One region of the Streptococcus sp. SCPM-O-B-15304 (M98) genome, then DNA from elsewhere that is predicted to be linked to it. Evidence: predicted binding sites of a transcription regulator. Region 1 holds the regulator's gene; each other region holds the start of a gene.
The links. Region 1 encodes Rex, which represses fermentation and respiration genes when NADH is low (regulators of the CRP and FNR family bind a similar motif). Its sites were predicted from a motif close to TTGTGAANTANTTCACAA; they were not measured.
Positions count from the first base shown of each region.

Region 1 (3,279 bases):
CAAAATGGTTTTGCCTTTTTAGACCACTCTTTGAGTTGCTTTTGTTTTTCTTTTTGAGATAGTTTATCAAGATTCTCTTTATCCTTAGAAAATGCTTGATAGCTTTCGGCTGTTAAAAGTCTGTATAGATTAGAAAGTTGAAAATAAACTTCTATTTCCTTGCTCTTAAGAAAAGTGAAAATATTAGCTTCTAAATCTCTCAAAATATCATGAGTAGAAGGTGTTTTAAGTTCATTCACGATTTAATAACCTATTAGTAGCTTTAGAGTTCATTGACGACATAGTCGAAAAGTGTTTTATCTTTGGGGCGATTTTCAAAGAGAAATTCTGGATGCCATTGAACACCGAGGAAAGGGAAACCATCCGTTGTTGTAACAGCCTCGATAATTCCATCTTTAGGATCATGAGCTACAACCTTTAGATTTGGAGCTAGGTCCTTAATACTCTGATGGTGGAAAGAGTTGATATGGGAGATTTCTCCATAGATATCTCGAAGAATAGTATCAGGCTCGGTGACTAAACGTTGAGTTGTATACTCGGCTGAAGTATCCTGCCAATGGTCTTCAATATCTTGATAAAGAGATCCTCCCATAGCCACATTAAAGAGCTGGGTGCCTCGACAAACAGAAAAAATGGGTTTCTTCTGTTTAATGGCTTCTTTTATAAGAGCTAGCTCAAAAATATCTCTCTGAAGGTGGTAGTCATCGCTATCGATCTTTTTAGGCTCACCATAGAACTTTGGATCGACATTTTGTCCACCAGTTAAAATGAGTTTATCAATCAAGCCAATGTAGTAACTAGCCATTTCTTGATCACCAATTGGTAGGATAATGGGAATTCCCCCAGCTTCCTTGACTCCTTCAACAAAGCCTTTCGCAGCATAGCTCATCATAAGCTCATCATCAGGATGAGCTTTTTCGTTTCCTGTAATCCCAATAACTGGTTTTTTCATAAATGCTTTCGCTTTCTAATCCTCTTTTCTCATGAAATAGAGGAGAGTTTGCAATTCACTAGTTAAATCTACATACTGAGCTACCACATCTTTTGGTAGTTGGAGATGAACGGGTGAAAAGCTTAAAATTCCTTTAATACCTGCTTCGACAAGGAGATTAGCTACTTCTTGTGATTTGACACTCGGAACTGTTAAGATTGCAGTTTTAACATCTGCATTCTTTATTTTATCCTTGATTTGGGAAATTCCATAAATTGGGATTCCATCAGGAGTTTTTGTCCCAACTTCAGGATGATCATCCAAATCAAAAGCCATAATGATTTTCATTTTGTTTCGTTCGTGGAAACGGTAGTGAAGGAGAGCGTGCCCCATATTACCAATACCCACCAACATAACATTTGTAATAGAATTATCATTTAGAAGATCAGCAAAAAACGTCATTAGTTTTTTGACATCGTAGCCAAATCCACGGCGACCAAGTTCACCAAAGTAGGAAAAATCTCGTCTAACAGTAGCAGAGTCAATACCAATGGCCTCGGCAATTTGTTTTGAGTTGGCTCTTTCAATTTTTTCTGCATGAAATCTTTTAAAGATACGATAATAAAGAGAAAGTCTCTTTGCTGTTGCTTTTGGAATAGCAGACTGTTTTTCTTTCACAAAATCACAACCTTTCTAAATACTATTTTATAGAAAGATTGTGAAAAAATCAACAAAAACAAGAAAAAACTAAGAAAAATCTTAGCTTATCTTCGTAAAATCATAGTGAGATAGAAAACGATAGAGATTTCCCAGAAGCCCCTGATAGATTTCTTTTTCATTATAGGTCAGAGAAGTAATGACAGTAGTATCTGGAAGAGTCACACAACCTGAAAGTGATAGCATGAGTGCTTCATAATCTTCGTATTCTAAAACGCGATCGACTTGATAGGTGTCTTTGTAAGTTAATCGAAACATAATTGCCTTCTATCTTTCGCTTTTAGTAAAGACATCACGTTCAACAAGACTATCCATCAAGAAGTAAAATTTCTCTTGGTGGATATGAGTTTCTTCTGACTTAAAGATATCGACTAAACGTAGACCAAATTTATCAGTGATGTTGATTTTTGCACCTGTTAAGTCTTTGTTGATGATAATCTTAAGTTGGAAACCTTCCCCACTATTTGGAACTTTTTCAAGAAGACGTGTTAGTTCATAGTTACCAACCTTAGTTTCAAAAAAAGTGTTATCTTTTAGAGTGAACTTTTTGACGGTTGGGCTAAGTGTGTAATCATAACGGCAATTTTTAAGACTAATGGTTTTTTCGAATGCCATTGAGTTAACCTCCAATGATTTCTTTTAGAGTTTGTGCGAGAGTGATTATTTCTTGCTCTGTATTTTGAGGTGAAATGCTGACGCGAACGGATTCGTGTAAGCGAGGAGAGTCTTCACCGTAGAAAGCCTGAAGAACATGACTAACCTGAACGACACCTGCAGTACAAGCAGAGCCAGTTGAAATAGAAATACCTTCAAGATCTAGACGAAGGAGTAGTAGATCATTACGTTGACCTGGGAATCCAATATTAAGGACATAAGGTAGCTGGTCTTTCCCTTGATTGAGATAATAGTCTGTGTCAGCCATTTCCTTTAAGAATGTTTCTTTTAGTTTTTGAACCTTTTTAAAGTTTTGTTCTTGGTTTTCAAGATCATCCTTTAGAGCTGCTACCATTCCCACAATGGCAGGAAGATTTTCTGTTCCTGCTCTTTTTTTCTGCTCTTGATCGCCACCATGAAGGTAGGAGTCAAAATCTGTAGATGCAGCATAGAGAAAACCAACTCCTTTTGGACCATAAAATTTGTGTGCAGAAGCGCTAAGAAAATCAATTCCCAATTTTTCGGGAAGAATCTCAAATTTACCAACTGCCTGAACCGCATCGACATGATAGACGGCTGGATGATTTTTTAGAACTTCACCAATTTTAGCAATAGGTAAAAGTGTACCAGTTTCATTGTTTGCAAACATAGTAGAAACAAGAATGGTATCTTCACGCAGTGCATTTTTGACTTGGTCTGCAGTGATTTCTTGATGTTCAGGATGTAAAATAGTCACTTCAAAACCGAAATTTTCAACCAAGTATTTGATGGGTTCTAGAACAGCATGGTGCTCAATCGCAGTAGTGATAATGTGCTTTCCACGATTTTGATGGCGAAGGCAGTAGCCGATGATAGCAGTATTATTGCTTTCAGTACCACCAGTGGTAAAAAATATATGTTGTGGCTTTGTTCCTAGTAAACTTGCAAGTTCTTGACGAGCTTCTCGTAATAGTTTACCTGCTTGGCGCCCATGGCCA
Region 1 is NZ_JBYQGQ010000008.1:7,409-10,687, forward strand. It holds gene AC3E7H_RS06100 (hypothetical protein) at 1-239, opposite strand, end outside; gene AC3E7H_RS06105 (gamma-glutamyl-gamma-aminobutyrate hydrolase family protein) at 263-952, opposite strand; gene AC3E7H_RS06110 (redox-sensing transcriptional repressor Rex) at 968-1,609, opposite strand; gene AC3E7H_RS06115 (DUF4649 family protein) at 1,691-1,906, opposite strand; gene AC3E7H_RS06120 (DUF1831 domain-containing protein) at 1,916-2,263, opposite strand; gene AC3E7H_RS06125 (cysteine desulfurase family protein) at 2,268-3,279, opposite strand, start outside.

Region 2 (3,279 bases), on a different contig from region 1:
TTGTATCTGGTTTGAAAGAGCGCATAATCTCAGTACCACGTTCAACTGTAGTGATATCTGGATCTGGTTCTACATCTGCAAAGATTTGGTAAACAACCTTATTGCGACGAAGGTCAAGTTGTTCGATGATACGATCAAGGAAACCAAGCTCTACCATAGCATGGTCAGTAACGATCATGACACGCTCAACGTCACGACATTTTTGAAGGTATTGAATTGAATCACGTTCAAAGTATGTTTTTGAAGGAAGTTTCATCCATTGCATGTTATTTCTCCGTCTTCCGACTTTTTTGATGTTCAAGAGGTTAATGGCGCTAACGTTATCCCCAACTGAGTTACGTCCGTAAGAACCACATCCGAGTGTCAATGATGGCAAGAAGGCATTGTAAACGTCCCCGATACCACCGAAAGTAGAAGGTGAGTTACAGATAACACGAATAGCTTTAACAGCTTTACCAAATTCTTTAGTCAATTCTTCATCAGCAGTATGGATGGCAGCTGAGTGCCCAAGACCGTTAAATTCAACCATTTGACGAGCTTTGGCAATACCATCTTCACGACTTTCAGATTTCAAAACTGCGATAACTGGTGACAATTTTTCACGAGTCAATGGCTCGTTTTCACCAACTTCTTTACATTCTGCAGCAAGAATGTTTGTTCCTTCTGGAACAGTAAATCCTGCTTGTTCTGCAATCCAAGTTGCTGGTTTACCAACGATGTCAGCGTTCAATTTTGCACCAGCACAGTTTTTGCTGTTTGCTTTCACTCCGAAGCAGAACTCTTCAAGAAGAGCTTTTTCTTTTTTGTTTACAAAGTAAGTGTGGTAAGATTTGAACTCTGCTACAAATTCATCGTAAATTTCTTTATCAATGATAACCGCTTGTTCAGATGCACAGACCATACCGTTGTCAAATGATTTAGACATTACGATATCGTGAGCAGCTTGGCGGATGTTAGCTGATTTTTCAACATAAGCTGGAACATTTCCGGCACCTACCCCAAGAGCTGGTTTACCACATGAGTATGCCGCTTTAACCATGGCATTACCACCTGTTGCAAGGATAGTTGCAATACCTTCGTGGTTCATCAATGCACTAGTTGCTTCCATAGATGGTTCAGTAATCCACTGTACACAGTTTTCAGGAGCACCTGCTTTAATAGCTGCATCACGCACGATTTGAGCTGCGTGAGCTGATGATTCTTGAGCTGATGGGTGGAATGCAAAGACAATAGGATTACGAGTCTTCAATGAAATCAACGCTTTAAAGATTGCTGTTGAAGTAGGGTTTGTTGTTGGAGTGATCCCACAAACAACACCAACTGGTTCAGCGATAAGAGTCAATCCTGTTACATCATCTTCTTCGATAACACCAACTGTTTTAGTGTGGCGCATGTTGTTTACTACGTGCTCACAAGCAAATAGGTTTTTAGTTGCTTTATCTTCAAATACTCCACGTCCTGTTTCTTCAAACGCATGTAAAGCCAATTCTCCGTGAGCATCAAGTGCTGCAACTGAAGCTTTTGCTACGATATAATCGACTTGATCTTGGTCAAGTTTACGCATTTCTTCAAGGGCAACTAAAGCTTTTTGCACCAAACCATCGACATGCTTTTCAGCAGCGAGTTTCTTTTCTTCTGGTGTTACAGTTTTTTTATCAGCCATATTTTCCTCCATAGCTTTCAAGGATTGTAAGTCCTTTGTTAATTTTTTCACAAGTTTATTATAACTCTTTTTTAAACGTTTGTAAACAGTTTCATAGACATTTCACAAACTTTTTTTATTTGCTTGTGAAAACAATTTCAAATATACCCACACATGCACTTTTTCACTTAAAGTTTGTGAATTATTCCATAAAAGTTTTATTTTTCACAAACTTAGTTGTAAAAGAGTCTTGTAAGCCGTTTTTATTTCCATGTAAGCGCTTTCTGTTGTTCTGAAAGAATACCTCCTTCTAGGAGGAGGTTATTGTGCTTGTTGAAATAAACCTTGTTTGAAGTCCCCTTCATAGACTACTTCTTGTTCGGTAGTCAGTTTTCCTTTTCCTTCAGCTTGGCCATTTACAAAGTCTCCCTCATATAACCAACCTGCTTTAGCTTGGTAGGTACCTTTACCATTGAAGGCACCATTGCTAAATTCTCCAGTATAGGTATCACCGTTTGAGAAGGTAACAGTGCCCTGACCATTCATCTTACCACGAACTAGGCTCCCGTCATAAATAATAGCATCGTTATCCAGCTTAAGAACGCCCTGTTTTGGAAGATTGGTCAGAAATACGAGACCTGCACAGACAATAATGACAATCACTGTCGCAATTTCTAAACGGGGACGTGTTAAATAGACACTATATTTTTCATAGAGTTGTTTTAAATTTTCCATGTTCACTCTCATTTTCTAAGCGACTTAACCAAGCCTGGCAACCAGTTAAAACTCGGTCATAAGTTTCTTCAAAATCACCTGTATACCAGGGATCTGGAACGCTTTCAGATGCAAAAGGCTGTATCTTGTATTGTTGTTCTTGTGGACACATCTGACGCAAATCAGCGAGATTAGACTCATCCATCCCAATGATATAGTCAAAATACTCAAAATCTTTTTTAGAAATTTGTTGGGAAGTTTTTGAAGTATCATAAGGAACGCCATGACTTCGAAAGATGCCTTGCGTCCCTTTGTGGATTGGATTACCGTGTTCCCAGGAAGAAGTCGCTCGACTTTGAATCTCATATTTATCGGTCAGGGATTTCATTACAAATTCCGCCATAGGACTACGACAAATATTGCCAAGACAGACAAAGACAACTTTTTTCATCATTGTTCCTCTCATTTATAGAAAAACGGGAATGCATTCCACCCCGTTTTATTCTTCAATAGCACTGCCTTCTTCGATAACTGCACCTTCAGGTGTGACAGCTTCTTTGACTGGCAAAACTGTTCTAATTGCACCTAATTCGAAAGTCAAGTATACTCCGTCTACATCAAGTACAATCGTTTTGTTTTCAGTATCAACTTCGTCGACTGTACCGTAGAGACCACCGATAGTGATTACTTCGTAGCCTTTTTGAAGCTTATTGAGGCTCTCCATACGCTTTTCCGCTTGTTTCTTTTGAGAACGTTGCATGAAGAACATCAAGCCCAACATCAAGACAAGCATAATTAAAAATGTTAAATTCCCACCCATTATTTTTACTCCTTTGTAATTCAGATAAAACTACTATAACAAATTTTACGTGTTTTTACAAGATTAGGCCATGCTTTTATATCAAGAAAGAGGCTGGGACAAA
Region 2 is NZ_JBYQGQ010000006.1:5,601-8,879, forward strand. It holds gene adhE (bifunctional acetaldehyde-CoA/alcohol dehydrogenase) at 1-1,663, opposite strand, end outside; gene AC3E7H_RS04785 (MORN repeat-containing protein) at 1,964-2,377, opposite strand; gene AC3E7H_RS04790 (low molecular weight protein-tyrosine-phosphatase) at 2,352-2,807, opposite strand; gene yajC (preprotein translocase subunit YajC) at 2,856-3,176, opposite strand.
Region 2: adhE (bifunctional acetaldehyde-CoA/alcohol dehydrogenase) is a predicted target of Rex. The motif match lies at 1,699-1,716, and genes of this name have one in related genera.

Region 3 (3,279 bases), on a different contig from region 1:
ACGAAGTCAGTTACCATACCTACGGCAAGGTGAAGCTGACGTGGTTTGAAGAGATTTTCGAAGAGTATAATACGAAAAAGCCCTGTTCCTCAAGATGAGAAGCAAGGCTTTTTAAGTTTCAATTATTCTTCAGTTCCAAGGAAGTTTTTAGCAACTAGAGCTGCAAGAACGCCACCAACGATTGGTGCAAGGATGAAAATCCAAACTTGTTGAAGAGCTGCGCCACCTACCAATACAGCAGGAGCCAAGCTACGAGCTGGGTTTACTGAAAGTCCAGTGATGTTCAAGCCAGCTAGAATCAAAGCTGTCAATGACAAACCGATCACCAAACCAGCGATTGCGCCATTCCCTTTGCTTGCTGAAGTTACAGTCATGATCACCAAAACAAACAAGAATGTTGCGATTGTTTCAAACAAGAAACCACCAAAGACGGTTACACCGTTTGCCAAGGCATTTTCACCAAGACTTGCAGTTGACATACCTGAATTTGCCAAGAGAAAGAATACAGATCCAGATGCAAGGAAAGCACCGACTACTTGTCCGAGGATGTAGTTTACAAGCTCTGAAGATGACAAACGTTTGTTAACAAACATAGCGATAGAAACAGCTGGGTTCAAGTGAGCACCTGAAACAGTTCCGATTGAGAAGGCTGCGACTACGATTGCCAAACCAAAAGCAAGAGCAATCCCAAGGTGTCCAAGTCCTTCAACACCATTTCCAAAAACAACAGCTCCTGTTCCGATGAACACAAGCATAAAAGTACCGATTAATTCAGCAACAAATTTTTTCATATTAAGTCTCCTTTTTTCAAACTATGTATTAGTCTATCAGAAGGAGGAAAGGGTTTCAAGAAATGTGCTTGGAAATTTTGTGTAAGTTTTCACATTTAATAGTCGAAATCTAATATTGAAAAGATTGAATTGCTTTTTTCAAGTCATCTTGTAAACTATTTCTCTGGTCGAGTTGGACATAGACTTCTAAGAGACAGGATCTAAAATTGGAAAATTTATAAAAATCTTCCGTCTCTTCTATCGGGAAATCAAGTGACTTTATCCAAGAGGTTAGTGTCGCTTGATCCACCTTGCCTTGTAAAATAGGTTCGTAAAGCACTCTGGCTAAGCGCCATTCCTCATCATCTATAAATCGAATCGAAATTCTTTTAAACAGTTGACCAAGTATGTCAAATACTTCATGAACTCTGTTTATAGAAAAGTCTGGATGACAAACGACTTCAGTCAAGAGATCCGCTCCATGCGCAAAAGCATGTACCCAACCATACTGGCTTGAAAAACCAGTCGTATCCTCTTCTTTTTCAAGGTAGTGCAGACCTTGATCGAGCATCGTATTTCTGATATCAATTTTAAGCACTTGATAATAAAGAGAGTGTTGGTTGCCATCGGCAGATAAGAGATTGGCATAAATAAGTGCCCTAAAAGAACGGTCAAGCGTTGAAGCTCCTAGCTTATCAAGCTCTTTATCTAGGCCACCATCAGAAACAATCATAGCAGATATAAATTGAAATTGCTCCTTTGTAAATAACTCTTCTTGGATCCCTCTAGCCAAACTGGTAAAAACCAATTCATCGCGAATTTCTGGACTCGGATCCCCTAAGTGCTCAAGTAACCACTGGAGTTCTTTTTGACTATAACTTGGGTTTTCTTCTGTTATTTTTCTTTTCAATTCTTGATACATCCCCATACCTCCAATCATACACATCTATTATACAACATTCTTTTTTAGCTATCTTCATTATAAGAAATAAACATGTTAGTCTCAGATAGTTTTTTCACTCTTAGAGGGTTAATTTTCCCCAAAAACCAGTCTTTGTTTGACATAAATTTCACAAAGTTGTATACTAAAACGTGATAGGACTTCTTTTAGAAACCTATCAATACTCACTTATAAACCTTTTGCTGTTCTTTTATGAACGTTTGAATGGTATCACGGATACCGAGGAGGAATCATATGTCTAAAGTAGCTATCGTTACAGGTGCAGGTCAAGGGATCGGTTTTGCAATCGCAAAACGCTTGGTTCAAGATGGTTTTAAGGTTGGAGTTTTAGACTACAACGCTGAAACAGCTGAGAAAGCAGTTGCTGAATTGTCAGCAGATAAAGCTTTTGCTGTTGTAGCTGATGTATCTAAACAAGCAGAAGTTGCTGCAGCTTTCCAAAAAGTTGTCGATCATTTCGGAGACTTGAACGTTGTTGTAAACAATGCTGGTGTTGCTCCTACTACACCTCTGGATACAATTACAGAGGAGCAATTTGCTCGCACATTTGCTATTAACGTCGGTGGTGTAATTTGGGGAGCACAAGCTGCTCAGGCTCAATTTAAAGCACTTGGTCACGGTGGTAAAATCATCAATGCTACTTCTCAAGCAGGTGTTGTCGGAAATCCAAACTTGACTGTATACGGCGGTACAAAATTCGCTGTTCGTGGTATTACTCAAACATTGGCGCGTGATTTAGCAGAGTCAGGTATCACTGTCAACGCCTATGCCCCAGGCATCGTGAAAACACCAATGATGTATGATATCGCTCATGAAGTTGGAAAAAATGCAGGAAAAGATGACGAGTGGGGTATGCAAACATTCGCAAAAGATATTACATTGAAACGCCTATCTGAACCAGAAGATGTAGCTGCAGCAGTTAGCTTCCTTGCTGGACCAGATTCAAACTACATTACAGGTCAAACCATTATCGTTGATGGTGGTATGCAATTCCATTAAGATTAAAAAAGTGAGGTTGGAAAAAAATCCAACCTCTTTTTTCATCTCTACGATTCCAATTTTCGGAGTCGTTTTTTGTCATTTAAAACAATCTTTCTGTCCTATTCATGCTTCAGAAATGAAAGGATTTCTTCAAGACTAGCGGAACTTCCTTGCTCTAAATAGCGTGATTTACTACCATTTTGATAGACTGAAAGATTCGGAACGGTTTGGATATCCATTTCTTTTGCAAAGGCTGTAATCTCATCCTTTTCATTCGAAGCACTATCCAAATAATAGACCGTCTGGTGACTTTTTTGAATCGCTAGAGCCAAATTGGGCACAAACTTTTGACAGTAGGGACAGGATTCTCTTCCAATGTAGACGACAAACTCGTCGCCATTTGCAAGTTTGGAGCGCATTTCTTTCATATTGATTGCTTTCGTGTACTGAACAGCTTCCTGATAAGTTTTTGGAAGAACAGGCTGACTGAATTTCCAAATCATAAACAAAATCGGCATAGCAATTCCAATGATAAGCAAGCTAAGTTTTTTATTGACATGCACTAGC
Region 3 is NZ_JBYQGQ010000013.1:11,682-14,960, reverse strand. It holds gene AC3E7H_RS08050 (MIP/aquaporin family protein) at 123-791, opposite strand; gene AC3E7H_RS08045 (DUF2785 domain-containing protein) at 901-1,692, opposite strand; gene AC3E7H_RS08040 ((S)-acetoin forming diacetyl reductase) at 1,966-2,730, shown strand; gene AC3E7H_RS08035 (DUF6568 family protein) at 2,832-3,279, opposite strand, start outside.
Region 3: AC3E7H_RS08040 ((S)-acetoin forming diacetyl reductase) is a predicted target of Rex. The motif match lies at 1,829-1,846, and genes of this name have one in related genera.